2 regions of the Polaromonas sp. P3_A5 genome follow, and region 1 is predicted to be linked to the other one. Evidence: predicted binding sites of a transcription regulator. Region 1 holds the regulator's gene; the other holds the start of a gene.
What was found. Region 1 encodes sigma-54, which starts transcription at its own class of promoters, with help from an activator protein. Its sites were predicted from a motif close to TGGCANGNAANCTGCTTT; they were not measured.

Region 1 (10,223 bases):
GTCGGGCGTGAGCACGTGAGCGGTCCAGCCGGCGTAGTTTTTCTTCCAGTGCGCGGCCAGTTGCGGAAAAAACTCCGTCGCTTCTTCGCCCCAGGCGTTTTGTGCCTGTTCGCGGCCGGGATTGGCAGAACGGTCGCGCGAAGTCTCGAAGGCGGGCTCTTCACGCGTGTCGCCCCGATCGCCGCTGTCCCGGTTCAGCGGCTGGCCAAATTCATCGATGGGTTGGTTGCGGTGGTCCTGCTGCACGCGTCCTTCGGCATGTCCTTGCTGGCGGCGCTGGTCGCGTCCCTGCAGGCCGGTGATGCCGGCCACGCCTGCCACATCGATCCGTTCGCCGTAAGGCGGGTTCACCAGCATCACGCCCGAAGGCGCAGGTGGCATACGCTGCAGCGCGTCGCCGCCGCGGAATTCCACCGCATTGGCCACACCGGCACGTTCGGCATTGCGCTCGGCAAAGTCAACCATGCGGAAAGACACGTCGCTGCCGAACACCTTGGCCGTGGGCTCGGTGATGGCGGCTTCGGCCTGGTCGAGGAGGCCGTCCCACACGTGGCCCTGGAAGGGCAGGTATTTCTGGAAGGCAAAACGGCGGTTGATGCCGGGTGCGATGTTGCACGCGATCTGCGCGGCTTCAATCGCGATGGTGCCCGAGCCGCAGCAGGGGTCATAGAGCGGCACGCCTTCTTTACAGAGCTGATCCCATCCGCTGGCGGCAATCATGGCGGCGGCCAGGGTTTCCTTCAGCGGGGCATCACCCTTGTCTTCACGCCAGCCGCGCTTGAAGAGCGGCTCACCCGAGGTGTCGATGTAGACCGTGACGGTGTCCGTCGTCAGGTGCACGTAGACGCGCACGTCGGGCCAGCGCGTGTCGACGCTGGGGCGCACGTCGTCGAACTTGGCGCGAAAGCGGTCGGCGATCGCGTCCTTGATCTTCAGCGCCGCGAAGTTCAGGCTTTGCAGCGGGCTGTGCTGGGCGGTGATCTCGACCTTGAAGGTCTGTTTGGGCGTGAACCAGATTTCCCAGGCCACGTTGGCAGCAGCGTTGTAGAGGTCTTGCTCACTGCGGTACTGGTTGTGCTGCAGCTCGATCAGTACACGCTGCGCCAGCCGGCTGTGCAGGTTGAGCTGCAACGCGTCGCGCCACGACGCCTGCAGCTGCACGCCGGCGCGCCAGGCTTTGCCGTCGATCCCGGTGACACGCTTGACCTCGGTGGCCAGCAGGGTTTCGACGCCTGCGGCGCACGGTAAAAACAATTGGAGTTGATTCATGACTGACTTTGAGGGACGGGCAGCGCGGCCTGATTGGGCGGCTAGAGTGATTTGCGCAGGTTGGCGGGCGCTATGCGCAGGGCTTCGCGGTACTTGGCCACGGTGCGGCGTGCGCATTCAATGCCCTGCTCCTTGAGCATTTCGGAAATCTGGTTGTCGCTGAGCGGTTTCTTGAGGCTTTCGGACGAGACAAATTGTTTGATGAGCGCGCGTACCGCCGTGCTGGAAGCATTGCCGCCGGTTTCGGTGCCGAGCGCGGAGCCGAAGAAATACTTGAGCTCAAAGGTGCCGAAAGGGGTGCCCATGTACTTGGCCGTGGTCACGCGGGAGATGGTGGACTCGTGCAGGCCCAGCTCGTCGGCGATTTCGCGCAGCACCAGCGGGCGCATGGCGAGTTCACCGTGCGTGAAGAAATTTTTCTGCCGTTCCACAATCGCACTGCTCACGCGCAGGATGGTGTCAAAGCGCTGCTGGATGTTCTTGATGAACCAGCGGGCCTCCTGCAGGCGCTGCTGCAGCGCCTGGCCGCCCTGGCCCTTGTGCTGCTTGAGGGCATTGGCATAAATGTCGTGCACGCGCAGGCGCGGCATGACGTCGCCATTGAGCGAAACCTTGAAGCCCCGGCCCGACTTCACAACGATGACGTCGGGCACGATCAGGTTGCGCTCCACATTCACGAAGCGGCGCCCGGGCTTGGGATCGAGCCGGCCTATCACCGTGATCGCGCCCTTGATGGCGGCTTCGGTGAAACCGCACAGGTGCGACAGGCGCTTGACGTCGCGCTTGGCCAGCAGCTCCATCGGTTGCTTGCACATGGCAATGGCTGCGCGGGTTTCTTCGCAGTCCTTGCAGTCCAGCAGCTGCAGGCTCAGGCATTCCGCCAGGTTGCGCGCACCGACACCGGCAGGCTCCATGTGGTGCAGCAGCTTGAGCGCCATCGCAAAACGCTGCTCCAGTTCTTCCGCCTGCGCCATGTCATCTCTTGCAAGACCGGCCGCGAGCGACGCCAGGCTGTCTTCAAGGTAGCCGTCGTCGTTGAGCGATTCAATGAGGAAGTGCAGCGCGGCACGGTCTTCCTCCGACAGGCGCAAGCTCAGCGATTGCCGGTGCAGGTGGTCCTGCAGCGACTCATGGCTGCCCGTGAGGTCGGAGGCCTCGGCTTCGCTCTCTTCATTGTTGTTCTTGCGCGCCGGTGCGTCGCTTCCCCACTCGCTGTCGTCGGGCGTGGTTTCTACCGTGCCATCGCCTTCCCAGCTTTCCTCGAGCTTGGGCTCCGCACTGACTTCTGCGTCATTCGGGGCTGTAGCGCTAGTCTCGTCTGCGCCGCCAGCTATCGAATCCGTAGCAGATTCAAACTCGCGGCTGTCCTGGCTTACCGGCGTGTTGATGTGCTCCAGCCCAAACTCTTCGCGCACCGCCGTCTCTTCCGACACTTCCAGAAACGGGTTTTCGTCGAGCATCTGCTCGACCTCCTGGCTCAACTCAAGCGTCGACAGCTGCAACAGCCGGATCGACTGCTGTAGTTGAGGTGTCAGCGCAAGATGCTGCGAGACGCGGAGTGACAGACCTTGTTTCACTGGATTTTCAAACTTGCGGAAGGTTGAGGCGATACGTCTTTAACCAGCGGGCGCCGCCGAACTGGCTTTGCCAGGCCGCAGGCGCCGTCCCCGGAGGGGGAGAGGGAGCTACACGAAGTGAGCGACAACAGGGGGGAACCATGTTCTACATCTTGAAGTGTTCGCCGAGATAGACGCGGCGCACATCGGCGTTATTCACGATCTCGGACGGTGTGCCTTGCGCCAGCACGTGGCCGTCGCTGATGATGTAGGCATGGTCGCAAATGCCCAGTGTTTCACGCACGTTGTGGTCGGTGATCAGCACGCCGATGCCGCGCGATTTGAGGAAACCGATGATGCGCTGGATTTCGATCACGGCAATGGGGTCGATACCGGCAAACGGCTCATCCAGCAGGATGAAGCGCGGCTGGGTTGCCAGCGCCCGCGCGATTTCGACCCGGCGGCGCTCGCCGCCCGAGAGCGCCGGTGCCGGTGAGTTGCGCAAATGATCTACCCGCAAATCCTGCAGCAGGGCGTCGAGCCGCGACTCGATGTCTGCGCGCCCCAGCGGTTTTCCGGTTTTGTCGAGCTGCAGCTCCAGCACGGCACGCACGTTTTCTTCCACCGTGAGCTTGCGGAAAATCGACGCTTCCTGAGGCAGGTAGCTCAGGCCCAGGCGGGCACGCAGGTGAATCGGCATGTGCTCGACCGACTCGCCGTCGATGGAAATTTCGCCTGCATCGGCGCGCACCAGGCCCACGATCATGTAGAACGAGGTCGTTTTGCCCGCGCCGTTGGGGCCCAGCAGGCCCACGACTTCGCCTTTTTGCACGGACAGCGAAACGTCCTGCACCACCTTGCGGCTGCCGTACGATTTTTGCAGACCTTGCGCAACAAGGCGGCTGGGGGTCAGGGCAGGAGCGGCCGGGGCCGCTGAAGTGTCAGTCACCACATCCATCTGTGCAGGTCTTTCTAGTTCTTTTCATTGCCCAGCGTCGTGCTGGGGCGCAGAACCGGGGCTGGGCCCGCGGGCGGTGCCGCAACGGGTGCCGAGGCTGTCGCGCGGGGTGACAGCATGGCGCGAACCCGCCCCGTGGGGTTGCTGGCCGTACGGTTTTGCGCGCCCCCATCCACGGTGAAGACGTCGGTGTTGTTGTCATAAACAATCAGGCTGCCGGTGGTTTCGTCCACCAGGGTGGCACCGTTGTAGCGGCGCACCACCGCCCGCTTGATGAACTTCACCAGGTCGGCGCGGCTGTCATATTCAATGCGTTCGCCTTCGCCTTCGATGTACTCGTCTACGCCGTCACGCTTTTTCCGGTAAAACGCCAGCTTGCCGGGCGCCGCGACGGACACCGCCTGCTGGTAGCCCTCGGGATCCTGCATGACGTCAACGCGCTCGCCGCGCACGATGGTCGTGCCCTTGGTGATCACCACATTGCCGGTAAAAACGCTGGTTTGCTTCAGGTCGTCATAACGCAGGGCATCTGCCTCCGCGTTCATGGGTTTGTCCCGATCAGCTTTTTCGGCAGCGGCCGGGAAAGCCGACCCCAGCGCCAGGATGACCGGCAGGATGAGGGAAAAAATGGGGTGTTTCATAAGGCACGAATCTTGCTGCTTGGTGTTGGGTCATTGTAGCCATGCCAGCTGCGGGAATGGCTTGCACGGGGAATATTAGGGGCATAAAAAAACCCGCCGGAAATCGGGCGGGTTTTTTGAGCCGGTGTTTGGCGCGGCGCACGGCCGCGGGCGCTTTCTTTATTTGGCCTTGCGGGATTGGGCGATCAGGTGATCTGTGACCTGCAGCGCGCGGGTCATGGTTTGGGTTTGGTCCGACGAGGTGTAATAACGCCCGGCGATACCCAGCGACGGCACGCCGGCCACTTTGTAGCTGTCCTGCAGCTGTGTGGCCTTGCGCGCCTTGGAGGCGACCGAAAAGGAGTTGTAGAACTCAACGAATTTGGCCTTGTTGAGGCCCTGCTTTTCAGCCCATGCAGCTATCAGCTCGGGCGTGTTAAGCGGTTGTTTTTCCACATGAATCGTGGCAAACACCTTCTTGTGAAGTTCCTCAATTTTTCCCATGGCCTCAAGCACGTAATACAGGCGCTGCTGAGGTTCGAAATCGGGCCGGAAGGACACTGGAACACGCCGCACGGACACGTCCTTGGGGATCTGCTTCATCCAGGCTTCGAATTGCGGCTCGAAGGCGTTGCAATGGGGGCAGTTGTACCAGAAGAATTCCACCACCTCGACCCGGCCGGCGGCGGCTTCGGTCGGCGCCGGCTTGTCCAGCGTCAGGTAATCCTCGCCGTCCTTGAAGGCCTTGGCCTGGGCTTGTGCCAGGGTGGGCAGGGCGGCGATGCCGCCCAGGGCGGCGGCTGAAAACGAAAACTCACGGCGTTGCATCAGATTTTTCTCCTGGAATGACAGAAATAGCCCGGAAACCGCCCCTCTGGCGGATGCCTCGTGGCGCGGGGTATAGGGGTTTGTACACCAGCCTCGTGAAAAGTTCAGCCTATCGTTGGACGAGGGCTTCAGCGCTGGACCCGGACCAGCGCGGTTTCAATGGAATTGTTGTCCAGGCGCTCCTTGGCCTTGTCGGCATCTTCCTTCTTGTCGAAAGGGCCAAGACGCACGCGGTACACGGTGCGGCCAGCCTGCTCGCGTTCCGTCACTTTGGCCTGCATGCCCAGCAGCAGCAACTTGGCGCGTTGCTGTTCCGCATCTTCCGGCGTGCGAAAGGCACCGGCCTGAATGAAATAGCTGAAGGGATCCGCTCCCGGACCGGATGACAGGCCTTCGACCTTGGCCTTTGCCAGATCGCCCAGCGGATCGGCAGGCGCTGGTTTGGCCACTTTGGCCGGCGCTGAAGCGGCGGCCTTGGGGGTGGCTCCGGCCGAGGGGTCGGGTACTGGAACACCAGGCACTTCAACCGCTGCCGGAGGAGGCGGCTTGGGCTGGTTTTTGCCGGCCAGCGGGGCGTTCGGGTTCCAGTCCTTGTTTTTCTTGGCTTCAACAGCATCGCTGTCGGGGTTGCGTGCCTGGCTCTTGTTCATGAAAGGAACCGGCACCTTGGTGATGTAAACCGCTACCGCCAGCGCCGCGCCCAGGCCGATCAGCGCGCCAATGATCAACCCCAACAGGGTTCCGCCTCGTTGTGTATTCATACCTTGCCCACGTTCATTGCCTTGTCCTGAAATTCGCATGGTTTTCGCCACGGTTTACATCTTGCGCGGGGCGCTCACGCCCAGCACTGCGAGGCCATTGTGCAACACCTGCGCAGTCGCGGCGACCAGCGCCAGACGGGCAAGCTTCACAGCTTCGTCGTCCACCAGGATGCGCTCGGCATCGTAATAGCTGTGATAACTGGCCGCCAGCTCACGAAGGTAAAAAGCCACGTCGTGCGGTGCAAATCCGTCAGCCGCGTTGGTCAGCATGTCGGGGTACTTGGCCAGCAGCAGCATCAATGACTGCGCCTGCGGGCTGTCCAGCGCCGAGAGGTCGACAGCTTTGAGGCTGGCTTCGTCGCCACCCTGGCCGGCCCAGGTGGTGAGGATGGAGCAGATGCGCGCATGCGCGTACTGCACGTAATACACCGGGTTTTCATTGTTTTTGGCCAGCGCCAGGTCAATGTCGAAGATGTATTCGGTGTCCGGCTTGCGGCTGAGCAAAAAGAAGCGCACGGCGTCGGCGCTGGTCCATTCGATCAGGTCGCGCAAGGTGACGTAGCTTCCGGCGCGCTTGGAAATTTTGACCTCTTCGCCGTTGCGCACCACGCGCACCATGGTGTGCAGGACGTAGTCGGGGTAGCCCTGGGGAATGCCTTCGCCGGCGGCCTGCAGCCCGGCGCGCACGCGGGCAATGGTGCCGTGGTGGTCCATGCCCTGGATGTTGATGGCCTTGCCGAAGCCGCGCTCCCACTTGGCCAGGTGGTAGGCCACGTCGGGGACGAAGTAGGTGTAGCTGCCGTCGCTCTTTTTCATCACGCGGTCTTTGTCGTCGCCGTAGTCGGTCGACTTCAGCCACAGCGCGCCATCCTGCTCGTAGGTCTTGCCGGCCTCTTTCAGTCTGGCCACGGCGCTATCGACACGGCCCGAGCTGTACAGGCTGGACTCAAGGTAGTAGTTGTCGAACTTCACCGAGAAGGCCTTCAAGTCCAGGTCCTGCTCGTGGCGCAGATAGGCCACGGCGAACTGGCGTATCGAGTCCATGTCTTCCACGTCGCCCGAGGCGGTGTATTCGCGGTCGTCCGACTTGACGGTCTTTTTGGCCAGAAAGTCGGCCGCGATGTCGGCGATGTAGTCGCCGTTGTAGGCCGACTCGGGCCAGCCGGCGTCACCGGGCTTGATGCCTTTGGCGCGCGCCTGTGTGCTGGTGGCCAGGGTCTGGATCTGCACGCCCGCGTCGTTGTAATAAAACTCGCGCCAGACCTTGGCGCCTTGCGTGGCGAACAGGTTGCAGATCGCATCGCCCAGCGCGGCCTGGCGGCCGTGGCCCACATGCAGCGGGCCGGTCGGGTTGGCCGAGACGAACTCGACGATCATCTTGCGTGCCGGGTCGGCCGGCTGCACGCCGAACTGCGCGCCGGCGGCCAGCACTTCGCGCACGGTCTCCTGCTTGGCGGCGGGCTTGAGGCGGATGTTGATGAAACCGGGGCCGGCGATTTCGATGGCGTCTACCCAGCGTTCAAACGCGGGCTTCTTGAGCAGGTTGGCGCGCAGGCTTTCGGCCACCTGGCGCGGGTTGAGCTTGAGCGGTTTGGCCAGCTGCATGGCGGCCGTGCAGGCGAAGTCGCCATGGGCCGCCACCTTGGGGGATTCAAAGGCAGCTTTGTCGCCTGCGCCGGGGGAAAGTTCTTCCAGCCCCGCGGCCAGAGCCGCGAGCAGGTCTTTTTTAATCGAGAGCATGGTCTGATTTTACGGTTAAGCCATCTGCCGTTCGGACCCCTCAGATACCCGGTCATCGAATTTGCCCGGCGCGGCGTTATGTGTTGGAATTCCAGCCGGAACTCAAACCTGTTTCCCAACCCAATGGAGCCACCATGAAAAAGCTGTTATCCCTGATCGCCGCCGTTTTTGCCGTCTCGATGGCCTTGTCTCCGGTGGCGCACGCCGCGGACGCTCCAGCCAAAACCGCACAGCAAACCAAAATGGGCGCCTGCAACAAGGACGCTGAAGGCAAGAAGGGCGATGAGCGCAAGGCATTCATGAAAGAGTGCCTGAGCGCCAAGAAAGAAGCACCAACGCAGCAAACCAAAATGAAAACCTGCAACGTCGACGCCAAGGGCAAAAAAGGCGACGAACGCAAAGCCTTCATGAAAGAGTGCCTGAGCAAGTAAGCCGGTCTTTTCAGATCAAACCAGCCCGCCATGAATGTCATGGCGGGCTTTTTTTGTGCCAATATTCCTCCTGGGCGCTATTAATTCGATAGCTGTTTGCGCTTGTCTACAAAGCGCTAGCGGTACTTTTCATCTATAAACGCACCGTCACACCTGCAGCAGCTGCCCCTGCGCCGCCTGCTTGACCGCCTGTGTCAATCGCTGCGCCGCAACGGATTCACGTGCCCAGTGCTGCCAGTACAGCCGCACGTCGACCGTGCTGCCCGGCAGCACTTCCTGCAGCGGCGGCTTGCGGGTGCGCGCGGCCAGCAACAGGTCGGGCACCATGCCCCAGCCCATGCCAAGCTCCAGCGCAAGCTCAAACGCATCCACCGCCGGCACGAAGTGGCGCGGGTACAGCGCGTCGCGCAGCCCGAAATGCTGTTCAAGAAAAGTATCCTGCAGCGCGTCCTTGCGGTTGAAGATCACGGCAGGGCTGGCTAGCAGGCGATGGGCCAGCCGGTTCGGTGCGGCCTTGCCACCCGCCGCGGGCTCGTTCCACTGCGCCACCAGCGCGGGCGAGGCCATGCAGCGGTAACGCATCACGCCCAGCGGTTCAGCCACGCAGCCCCGCATGGCCTGCGCCAATGCGGTGACGCAGCCCGTGACATCCCCGCTTTTCAGGGCTTCCTGGGTGTGGTCCTGATCGTCCACCACGACATCGAGCAGCAGGCCGTTAGTGTGCAGGGCTGAGGCCACGCCCGGCAAGAACCACGTGCTCAGGGAGTCGGCGTTCACCGCCACGCTGAGGCTTTGCAGGCGAGCGGGCTTTCCCCCGCCCTGCAGCCCGGCCAGCAGATCACCCTCCATGAGGCGAACCTGCCGGGTGTGCCCGAGCAAAGCCTGGCCGGCCGACGTGGCGCGTACCTGTTTGCCGCGCACCAGGAGCCGCTGCCCCAGTGCGGTTTCAAGTGACTTGATGCGCAGGGACACGGCAGCCAGCGTCAGGCTCAGGGCCTTGGCGGCTTCGCCGAAACTGCCGTGCTCAATCACGGCGGCCAATGCTTCAAGTTGTCGGGCATCGAGCATGTTGTTAGGCGCCTACTAAATCAATTAATAATTGACTAAAGCTAATTTTAGTTAATTCTATTTAACTATTATGAGCCCTGGCACACACTTGCGGCCATGAACCCGCTCACCGCCCCCGCCTTCCTGACTGGCATGGTCCTCAGCCTCTCGCTCATCATGGCCATAGGCCCGCAGAACGCCCACGTGATCCGCATGGGCCTGCTACGCCAGCATCTCTGGCTCACCGTCGCCGTCTGTGTGCTGACCGATGTGGCCCTGATCGCCGCAGGCGTTGCCGGCCTTGCGCAACTGGGCGGTCTTTCCGACAAGCTGCTGGGCGCCATGACCGGCGCGGGCGCGCTGGTGCTGCTGGTGTATGGCGCCCAGGCCATGCGGCGCTTTCTGCAGCCTGCGCACGCGTCTGCCCAGAACCCCGATATGGCCGGCGCAGAGGCCATGCCGCGCCGCAAGGCCATCGGGCTGGCACTGGCGCTGTCGTGGCTCAACCCCCATGCATGGCTGGACACCGCCGTGGTCATCGGCACCGCATCACTGGCTTACGCCCGGCCGGACAACGCCGTCTTCGGCCTGGGCGCCATCACGGGTTCATTGCTGTGGTTTACCGGCCTGGGTGTGGCGCTGTGGTGCGTGGGGCGCAGGCTCAACACACCGGCCATATGGCGCGCGATGGACCTGTTGGTAGCGCTGATGATGTGGGGCACCGCCTTCTGGCTGGTGCATGGCCTGTTTTCAGCCTGACGCTGCAGCGCGGGTGTGTGCCTAACCAAAGCCTCGGGCCAGAAAGACGGCGGCCAGCGGAATGAACGGCAGGATGTGCGCCTGCACCATCACCAGCCGCCGCGCTTGTTTGACTTCCAGCGCATCGGGCAGGGCGCCGCTGGCGCGCAACTCACGGCGCCAGCGCAAAAACATCATGGTCGGCTTGATGGAAATCAGCCCAATCGCCAGGAACATGACGAGCTTGACGTACAGCAAGGGGTTGTGGGCGTACC
Region 2 (10,223 bases), on a different contig from region 1:
AGCACGGCAAAGCGGTTGTCTTCCTTGATCAGGCCCATGGCGATACCGGCCACGTGGGCTTTCATCGGCACGCCGGCGTCCATCAGCGACAGGCAGCCGCCGCAAACCGAAGCCATCGACGAGGAGCCATTGGACTCGGTGATCTCAGACACCACACGCATGGTGTACGGGAATTCTTCCTTTGTGGGCAGCACGGCGATCAGCGCGCGCTTCGCAAGCCGCCCATGACCAATCTCGCGGCGTTTTGGCGAACCAACACGGCCGGTTTCGCCGGTGGCGAACGGAGGCATGTTGTAGTGCAGCATGAAGCGGTCTTCGTAGTCACCCGACAGTGCGTCGATGCGCTGAGCGTCGCGCTCGGTACCCAGTGTGGTCACGACCAACGCCTGGGTTTCGCCACGCGTGAAGAGGGCCGAACCGTGGGTGCGTGGCAGCACGCTGTTGCGGATTTCAATCGCGCGCACGGTGCGTGTGTCGCGGCCGTCGATACGGGGCTCGCCGGCCAGGATCTGGCTGCGAACGATCTTGGCTTCGATGTCGAACAGCATGCCTTCAACGGCCACGCCGTCGAATTCAACGCCGTCAGCCTTCAGTGCGGCCATCACCTCGGAAGTCACCACGCGGCAGGCTTGCGTACGGGCTTGCTTGGCGCGGATCTGGTACGCGGCTTGCAGCTTGGCGCCGGCCAGTTCGTTCACCCTGGCGATCAGCGGTTCGTTCTTGGCGGGAGCTTTCCAGTCCCAGACCGGCTTGCCGGCGTCGCGCACGAGTTCGTGGATCGCGTTGATGGCGATGTTGCCTTGCTCATGGCCGAACACTACGGCGCCGAGCATGATTTCTTCGGACAGTTGCTGGGCTTCGGACTCGACCATCAGCACGGCGGCTTCAGTGCCGGCCACGACGAGGTCCATCTTCGAATCCTTGAGCTGAGTCTTGCCGGGGTTCAGAACGTATTGGCCGTCGATGTAAGCAACGCGGGCGGCGCCGATGGGGCCGTTGAACGGGATGCCGGAGATCGACAAGGCGGCGCTCGAAGCGATCAGCGCGGGGATGTCGCCTTCCACTTCAGGGTTCAACGACAGCACGTGGATCACGACCTGCACTTCGTTGAAGAAGCCTTCGGGGAAGAGCGGGCGAATCGGGCGGTCGATCAGGCGGGAGGTCAGCGTTTCGAATTCGCTGGGGCGGCCTTCGCGCTTGAAGAAGCTGCCGGGAATGCGGCCGGCGGCGTAGGTTTTCTCAAGGTAGTCAACCGTCAGGGGGAAGAAATCCTGGCCGGGCTTGGCATCGGTCTTGGCAACCACGGTGGCCAGCACCACGGTGCCGTCCATATCAACGATGACGGCGCCGCTGGACTGGCGTGCGATTTCGCCGGTTTCCATCGTGACTTTGTGCTGGCCCCATTGGAAAGACTTGGTGACTTTGTTGAAAATGCTCATGTTCTTATCTCCACTAAATTCACGCACTTGAGGCAGTGCGGGAGGCCCGGAGCGGCGGCTGGCTGAACACGATGCCATTCCACAAAATGCCTGGGATCAGAGGCCTGACCAGGGCTTTTCTTGTGGAATGACACAGCGCGTGCTCGTTTTGCCTTGCTCCGAAGTAAAAAGCGCCTGAGCTAGTGAACTAACTCAGGCGCTTTCAAATCGTTGTTACCGATTACTTGCGCAGGCCAAGCTTGGCGATCAGCGCGGTGTAACGTTCGGCATCTTTGGACTTCAGGTAGTCCAGCAGCTTGCGGCGGCGGCTCACCATGCGCAGCAGACCGCGGCGGCCATGGTGATCCTTGGCGTTGGCCTTGAAATGGGGGGTCAGTTCGTTGATGCGGCCGGTCAGCAGCGCCACTTGAACTTCAGGGCTGCCGGTGTCGCCGGCGGCACGTGCGTTGGCCTGAACGATTTCGGCCTTGATTGATTTTGCAATCATGTTTTCTCTTTCTTGCACCGAGGTGCGCTTGCGAGCGAAGCAGCGTTCCCGACATGGGAGTTGAATAAACCGCTTTCGTCGTGTTCCGGCATGAAAAGGCCCCTAAAACTTCTATCTGGGGCCTCAATTTGCGCAGAGCCTTGGATTATAGCCCAAGCCAGCGCCTCAGGCGCCCCACCCCCTGCCCAAGCCTGTCCACGTCCTGGCTGGCGAAACACCAGCGCAGCCAGCCCTGGGCCTCCGGGCCTGGGTTGACCATGAAGGCATTGCCGGGCGCCAGACCCAGCCCGGCCTCCACGACCAGGCGTTTGGCCGTCTCCAGCGAGTCCCCAAAGCGCGCCTGGTCTTCCAGCCTGAAAAAGGCGTACATGCCGCCTTTGGCCGGCGCCAACTGCACGCCCGGCACGGCCTGCAGCAGCGGCACCAAAGTGTCGCGGCAGGTTTTCAGATGGGCAACCACCCGGGGCGTGATATCGGCCGTGCGTTCGATGGCCACCAGCCCGGCCCGCTGCACGAACACCGGCGCGCAGGAGGTGTTGAACTCCACCAGCTTGCCCATGTGTGGCGTCATGGCAGCCGGCATCACCAGCCAGCCCAGGCGCCACCCGGTCATCAAAAAGCTCTTGGAAAAGCTGTGAACGACCACCAGTCGATCCTCGGGCGCGGCGATATCCAGAAAACTGGGGGCGCAACCGTTAGGGGTGGCCTCGTAATAAAGCCGTTCATAGACCTCGTCCGCCAGGATCCAGGTCCCGGTCTTGCGGCAATGCGCCAGGATGGCCTCCTGCTCGGCGCGCGACAGCGTCCAGCCAGTGGGATTGTTGGGCGCGTTGACGATGAGTAGTTTGGTTTTCGGCGTGATGGCGGCCAGTAGCTCGGCCACATCAAGCCGCCACTCGCCTGCCACCGGCTTGAGGCTGACGCATTTGACCTGCGCGCCCATGATGGCCGGCTGGGCCGTCAGGTTGGGCCAGACAGGCGTCACGGCCACAACTTCGTCGCCGGCATCCACCAGCGCCTGCACCGCCAGCATTAGCGCATTGACGCCGCCGGAAGTCACAGCGATGCGCTCGGCCGTGATCGGCGCGGCCCCCGCACAGCGCAGGCCCGTCGCGTAATTGGCAATAGCCTCCCGCAGCTCTGGCAAGCCCAGGTTTTGCGCATAAAAAGTCTCGCCCTGCTGCAACGATGCAGCCGCCGCATCGCGGATAAACGCGGGCGTGACCTCATCGCTCTCGCCAAACCAGAACTTGAGGACGTCATCGCGCCCCATACCCGCGTTGGCCACCTGGCGGATCATCGATTCTTCAAGATCTAAAACAGTTTTTCTCATGGATAGTCCGTCCGCCTGCCGGCTTCAATCAATTATTCAATCAGCCAATTTGAACTCAAGGCCGGACCATCTTGCAGCTGTTGGGCTGCTCGGCCTTTTCGGGCGAAATAGTCTTGATGACGCGAAAACCGTAGCCGGAACCCTCCACGTCAAATTTCACACCCGGCGAACCCTGCTTGCCCATCAACGCCACCAGCAGCGGCTGCTGGAACTGGTGGTCGGCCGAGCGCATCGCGCCTTTGTGGCCCGCAAAAGTGACCGTACTGCGCTCAAGCTGCGCCGCCACCGCGCCGGCGTCAGCACTGCCCGCTTTGTCAAGGCTTTGGGCCAGGGCCTCAATCATCAGCTGCATGCGCATGTGCACATAGTCGTCCTGAGGCTTGGGAAAGCGCTGGCGGAAGGACTGGTAGAAGGCTTCGGACTGCACGCCCGCCTCATTCGGGAACCAGTCGGCCACCGCGATCACCTTGCCTACGCCGGCATCGCCCAGCGCGCCCGGCACGCCCAGCGCGTTGCCGTAGAAGGTATAGAACTTGCCCTCGTAACCGACTTCCCTTGCCGCCTTGATCAACAGCGTCAGGTCGTTACCCCAGTTGCCCGTAAGCACTGCCTGCGCTCCGCTGGCCTTGATCTTCGCGGCATAGGGAATGAAGTCCTTGACACGGCCCAGCGCGTGCAACTCGTCGCCCACGATCTGCACGTCGGGTCGCTGCGCACCCAGTTGCTTGCGCGCCTCGCGCAGCACGGCCTGCCCGAAACTGTAGTCCTGGCCGATCAGGTAAATGCTTTTGAGCGCCTTGTCGTCCCGGAGCACATCCATGAGCGCGGCCATGCGCATGTCTGCATGCGCATCAAAGCGGAAATGCCAGTAGCTGCACTTTTCATTCGTCAGGATCGGGTCGACCGCCGAGTAGTTGAGAAACAGCACGCGCTTGTTCGGCTCACGTTCGTTGTGCTTGTTGATGGCGTCGATCAGCACAGCCGCAATCGCGGAGGAATTGCCCTGTGCAACGATGGTCACGCCGTCGTCGATCGCCGAGCGCAATGCCGCCAGCGCCTCTTCGTTCTGGCCCTTGCTGTCGTAGCGCTCAACGACCAGGTTGCGCGGGCCGCCTGCCAGCTTCACACCGCCACGGGCATTGACGCGCTCAGTGGCCCAGACGAGGTTTCGGAACACCGCTTCGCCGGTATTGGCGAATGCGCCTGACAGGCTTTCGATCAGCGCAATACGAACAGGTGCCGGCACAGGCGGCTGGCTTGCGGTCTGCGCGAACGCCGCCGCCGAGGCGCAAAGACATAGGGCCATGAGGAAGCGTTTCAAGTGTTTCTGCATAAAAAAATAGACCCTGGTCTTTTGCCTGATTTGGCTTGAATAAACCGCTTGCACACCTAACTGGGGTGCAAGCGGCAATCACGGTGAGCGCCGCGCAGTGTAAGGGGAAAACACCCCTTGTTCATCCATCAAGGAATAGCCATGTTTTACTCTCTCGCCCATCGCCCTGCCCGTGCCTTTCAACGCCACTACGCACCCGTCGTGAGCAACGGCGCCCTGGAAAAATTCCTCAACGATACCTTCTCGTCGCTGTCTGACACCGGCGCCGCCAAGGCTGCCAACGTGGAAGACCTCGAGAAGGCCTATACCCTGCAATTCGACGTTCCCGGCCTGGCCCGCGAACAACTGGATATCGGCATTGAAGGCGACGTGGTTCGTGTCTCCAGCAAGGAAGACGCACCCCGCAAGATCAAGGCCGCATGGCGCTTCCCGCTGGAAATCGATACCGCCAACAGCAGCGCCAAACTGGAAAACGGCGTGTTGACCCTGACACTGGGCAAAAAAGTCCCTGTCAGCAACGTCACCCACCTCGACATCCAGTAGCCACCGACCAAAGCCGGGTAGCCGTCCCTGCCAGCCAGGGCCGCAGAACCGGCTTTGCCGGGCCGCAGGCGCAGCGGCCCCCTCGGGGGGCAGGGAGCTACGCGGCGCGAGCGACCGTGGGGGTCAAACTCCAGCGCGGCTTCACATCAAACGTGTAGTCGCGCTGAAGCGTTTCAAGCCCGGCTTGCAGGCGCATGCCAGCCGCCAGGGCGATCATGGCGCCGTTGTCGGTGCATAAATGCAGCTCGGGGTAATGCACGCGGATGCCTCGCTGTTTGCACACGGCATCAAGTTGGCTGCGCAGCAGCGCATTGGCGCCCACGCCGCCAGCCACCACCAGGCGCTTCAACCCGGTTTGCGTCATGGCTGCGAGTGATTTTTTCACCAGCACTTCAACGATGGCCGCCTGCGTAGACGCGGCCAGATCGGCTTTGCGGCTTTCCAGATCCGGCCCCAGTTTTTTGGCCTGCGTTAGCACCGCGGTTTTGAGCCCGGCAAAGGAAAAATCAAGATCGCCGCTGTGCAGCAAGGGTCGCGGCAACTTAAAGGCCGCGCCGTCACCGCCCTCAGCCAGCTTCGACAGATGTGGCCCTCCTGGATAAGGCAGGCCCATCAGCTTGGCCGACTTGTCAAAGGCCTCACCCGCCGCATCGTCAATGGTTTCACCCAGCAATTCATAACTTCCCACACGGTCCACGCGCATCAATTGGGTATGCCCGCCGGATACCAGTAGCGCCACAAAAGGAAATTCAGGCGGGTCGGCACTCAAAAAAGGCGACAGCAAATGCCCTTCCAGGTGATGCACACCCATGGCCGGCTTGCCCAGCGCCGCCGCCAGCGAGCAGGCCACACCCGCCCCCACCAGCAACGCACCTGCAAGCCCAGGGCCGCGCGTATAAGCCACCACATCTACCTGTGCAAGGCTGCTTCCCGCCTCTGCCATGACCTGATGTGTCAAGGGCAAGACGCGCCGGATATGGTCCCGGCTGGCCAGCTCGGGCACCACACCGCCATACGCCTGGTGCATGTCTATCTGGCTAAACAAGGCGTGCGACAGCAGGCGCGGCACTCCGCCGCCGCTGGCATCCACCAGCGCCACACCGGTTTCATCGCAACTCGATTCGATTCCTAGAACTAGCATCGTCCAAGTGTAAGGTTTGAGGTAACTCCTCACATCAACTGGGGCTGCAGGCGGGCGGTCCCCGAGGGGCTGGAGCCCGCGGCTCCAAGCCTGCCTGTGCAGGCTTGGACGGGCGACAGAGGCGAAACGTCTCGTGAGCTGCGGCCAGCAAGGCCTCGGGAGTTACACGCAGTGAACGACTGTGGGGGCACGTTTCTTGCACGACTACGCACATGACACCGTCCCAATCCCTGCGCCTTGTCATCATCGCCCCGGATCTGCTGGAGTCCGTGTCCGATGACGCCCATGCGCGGGAACTGGCCGAGCGCTCGCGCCAGCTGCGTATCGGCCTGCTGGAAAACGGTTACAACATTGTCGCGGTGCTCCCGGCCGATACCTTCCTGGACGAGCGCCTGGCGCAACTGCAACCCGACATGATCATCGTGGACGCCGAAAGTGAGGCCCGCGATTCGCTGGAGCATGTGGTCATGGCAACGCGGGACGCCCGCCGGCCCATCGTGCTGTTCACCAACGACAACGACACCAGCCACGTGAAGGATGCCGTCGCCGCCGGCGTGTCGGCCTATGTGGTGGCCGGCCTCTCCCCGGATCGAATCCGCCCCATCCTGGATGTGGCCATGGCGCGCTTTGAACACGAACAGGGCCTGCGCAAAGAACTGGCCCATGCCAAAACAGAGCTGCATGACCGAAAAGTCATAGACCGGGCCAAAGGCATGCTGATGCAGCGCCAGGGATTGTCTGAGCAGGCCGCTTACGAAAAGCTGCGCAAGGCCGCCATGGACAAGGGCCTGCGCCTAGGCGAAGTAGCCCAGCGCATGCTGGACGCCCTGGACCTGCTGGGCTGAATCGCCGGCCAGGCCTCAATAAACCCTCAATTGGTGCAGCGCACAAATACGGTGCAAACATCAACCTGCAACCCTGCGTCATCCCGCCCCGCAACTGCCCACAGCGCACTTCACATGGCTCGCATAACTGGGCGCACCCACTCTCAAAACCACCGCGTCCTAACGACACCCGCCAACCCTGGCACAGCTTTTGCAATGCCCTAGGCACTGGTCAAAGATGGCCGACCGGCACAGCACTTCAATGGCGAAGTGTGTGGTGCCCCCAAGGAACAAAGGCGTTCGCACCCCGCATCACGTTCAACGTGTTGCCCGGGTCGAGCGCCTTTTTTGTTTTGTCTTTCGTTTTTAACTATCAGGAGCCGCCAACATGACTGAACTGCTGAAATCTTCGCTGACACGCCGCACCGTGCTGCAGGCCGCGGCCGTAGGCGCCGTGGGCATCAACCCCGCCCTGCGCGCTGCCGTGTACGCCCAGGGCTCCGACGCGCCGGAGAAGAAGGAAGTGAAGATCGGCTTCATACCGCTGACCGACTGCGCCTCCGTGGTCATGGCCTCGGTGCTGGGCATTGACCAGAAATATGGCGTCAAGATCATCCCGACCAAAGAAGCCAGCTGGGCCGGTGTGCGCGACAAGCTCGTCAACGGCGAGCTGGACTTCGCCCACGTGCTCTACGGCCTGGTCTACGGCGTGCACATGGGCACGGCAGGCCCCAAGAAAGACATGGCTGTGCTGATGACGCTCAACAACAACGGCCAGGCCATCACGCTGTCCAAAAAACTCGCCGACAAAGGCGCGGTTGACGGCGCGGGCCTGGCCAAGCTCATGGCGACCGACAAGCGCGAATACACCTTCGCCCAGACCTTCCCCACCGGCACGCACGCCATGTGGCTTTATTACTGGCTGGCCGCCAACGGCATCAACCCGATGAAGGACGCCAAAGTGATTACCGTGCCGCCGCCGCAGATGGTGGCCAACATGCGCGTGGGCAACATGGACGGCTTCTGCGTGGGCGAGCCTTGGGGCCACCGCGCCATCATCGACGGCATCGGCGTGACCGCCGTGACCACCCAGGACGTCTGGAAGGACCACCCAGAAAAAGTACTAGGCACCACCGCCGACTTCGTCAAGAAATACCCCAACACCGCGCGTGCCGTGACCGCCGCCATCATCGAAGCCGGCAAGTGGATTGACGCCAGCCTCTCCAACAAAAACAAGATGGCCGAGACCGTGGCCGACAAGAGCTACGTCAACACCAGCGTGGACGCCATCAACCAGCGCATCCTGGGCCGCTACCAGAACGGCATGGGCAAGACCTGGGACGACCCGAACTACATGAAGTTCTACAACGACGGTGCGGTGAGCTTCCCTTACCTGTCCGACGGCATGTGGTTCCTCACACAGCACAAGCGCTGGGGCCTGATCAAGGACCATCCAGACTACCTGGGCATTGCCAAGCAAATCAACCACATCGACGTCTACAAGCAGGCAGCCACGGCGGCCAAGGCCAGCGTTCCCAAAGACATCATGCGCAGCAGCAAGCTGATGGACGGCACCGTGTGGGACGGCAAGGACCCGAAAAAATACGCCGACAGTTTCAAGGTTCACGCCTGAACACCCACGCGATATCCACGCTACACCCCACCCAACCTTCCTACGTAAAGAGGTGACGCCATGGTCAGTGCCGTATTTCACAACCCGCTGGAGGCGGCAACCCCGGCAAGCCGCAGCAACGAAAGGCCCAGAGATGCTGCCGCTATCAATTCGATAGCTGGTGGCGCTCATCCAACGGGCGCTACAGCCCAAAACAGCATGAACGCTCCAACAAAACCCACCCCCATCACCAAGCCATCCGGCGATGCCTCCTGGCTCTGGCTCAGCGTCCTGCCCCCCCTCCTGGGCCTGGGTTTGCTGGTGCTGATCTGGGAGCTTGTTTTCATGGGCACGGCCGGCAGCATTCCCTCGCCCAAAGACACCTTTGTGCAGGCGGTGCAGATCTTCAGTGATCCGTTCTACAGCAAGGGGCCGAATGACCAGGGTGTGGGCTGGAACGTGCTGTCGTCACTCAAGCGCGTGGCCATGGGCTTCGGCATGGCGGCTGTCGTCGGCATACCGGTCGGCTTCATGATCGGCCGTTTCAATTTTTTGAGCCGCATGTTCAACCCGCTGATCAGCCTCTTGCGCCCGGTGTCGCCGCTGGCCTGGTTGCCGATTGGTCTGCTGGTCTTCAAGGGCGCCAACCCGGCCGCCATCTGGACCATCTTCATCTGCTCCATCTGGCCCATGATCATCAACACGGCTGTAGGTGTGCAACGCGTGCCCCAGGACTACATGAACGTGGCTCGCGTGCTCAACCTCAGCGAGTGGAAGATAGTGACCAAGATTCTCTTTCCTGCCGTGCTGCCCTACATGCTGACCGGCGTTCGTCTGGCTGTCGGCACCGCCTGGCTGGTGATCGTGGCGGCAGAGATGCTGACCGGCGGCGTCGGCATCGGCTTCTGGGTCTGGGACGAGTGGAACAACCTCAACGTCAAGAACATCATCATCGCGATCTTCGTGATCGGCATCGTCGGCCTGGTGCTGGAGTTCGCCTTGATCAAGCTCGCCACAGCCTTCACGTTTGAAGAAGTCAAGAACTGAACCGCTCGAACAAAAGGAGAACCAAGCCATGACATCCTTCACCACCAAATACATCGAAATCCAGGGCGTCGAGCAAACCTTCAAGACAAAAAAGGGGCCGTTCTGCGCACTGCAGCACATCAACCTCACGGTCGCCAAAGGCGAGTTCGTCACACTGATCGGCCATTCAGGCTGCGGCAAATCCACGCTGCTCAACCTGATTGCCGGCCTGACCACGCCGACAGAGGGCAGCCTGCTGTGCGCCAACCGCGAGATTGCCGGACCCGGCCCCGAGCGCGCTGTCGTATTCCAGAACCATTCGCTGCTGCCCTGGCTCACCTGCTTTGAAAATGTCTACCTCGCTGTCGAGCGCGTGTTCTCAGCCACCGAAAGCAAGGCGCAACTCAAGGCCCGCACCGACGCCGCACTGGCCATGGTCGGACTGACGCCGGCTGCGCAAAAACGTCCCGGCGAGATTTCGGGCG

Region 2: a site for sigma-54 is predicted at 7,301-7,318, ahead of AC1DU8_RS13820 (CmpA/NrtA family ABC transporter substrate-binding protein). Genes of this name have one in related genera too.

What each region holds. Positions count from the first base shown of each region.
Region 1 covers NZ_JBFUGF010000004.1:101,379-111,601, reverse strand. Annotated here, with positions in the region: gene AC1DU8_RS21790 (THUMP domain-containing class I SAM-dependent RNA methyltransferase) at 1-1,269, opposite strand, end outside; gene AC1DU8_RS21785 (RNA polymerase factor sigma-54) at 1,311-2,846, opposite strand; gene lptB (LPS export ABC transporter ATP-binding protein) at 2,992-3,783, opposite strand; gene lptA (lipopolysaccharide transport periplasmic protein LptA) at 3,798-4,424, opposite strand; gene AC1DU8_RS21770 (thiol:disulfide interchange protein DsbA/DsbL) at 4,584-5,231, opposite strand; gene AC1DU8_RS21765 (SPOR domain-containing protein) at 5,360-5,992, opposite strand; gene argS (arginine--tRNA ligase) at 6,047-7,732, opposite strand; gene AC1DU8_RS21755 (PsiF family protein) at 7,867-8,163, shown strand; gene AC1DU8_RS21750 (HTH-type transcriptional regulator ArgP) at 8,311-9,231, opposite strand; gene AC1DU8_RS21745 (LysE/ArgO family amino acid transporter) at 9,328-9,969, shown strand; gene AC1DU8_RS21740 (DUF2214 family protein) at 9,991-10,223, opposite strand, start outside.
Region 2 covers NZ_JBFUGF010000001.1:2,881,611-2,891,833, forward strand. Annotated here, with positions in the region: gene pnp (polyribonucleotide nucleotidyltransferase) at 1-1,439, opposite strand, end outside; gene rpsO (30S ribosomal protein S15) at 1,660-1,926, opposite strand; gene AC1DU8_RS13795 (pyridoxal phosphate-dependent aminotransferase) at 2,072-3,259, opposite strand; gene AC1DU8_RS13800 (branched-chain amino acid ABC transporter substrate-binding protein) at 3,315-4,592, opposite strand; gene AC1DU8_RS13805 (Hsp20/alpha crystallin family protein) at 4,734-5,135, shown strand; gene tsaD (tRNA (adenosine(37)-N6)-threonylcarbamoyltransferase complex transferase subunit TsaD) at 5,233-6,276, opposite strand; gene AC1DU8_RS13815 (ANTAR domain-containing response regulator) at 6,489-7,121, shown strand; gene AC1DU8_RS13820 (CmpA/NrtA family ABC transporter substrate-binding protein) at 7,489-8,733, shown strand; gene ntrB (nitrate ABC transporter permease) at 8,932-9,759, shown strand; gene AC1DU8_RS13830 (ABC transporter ATP-binding protein) at 9,788-10,223, shown strand, end outside.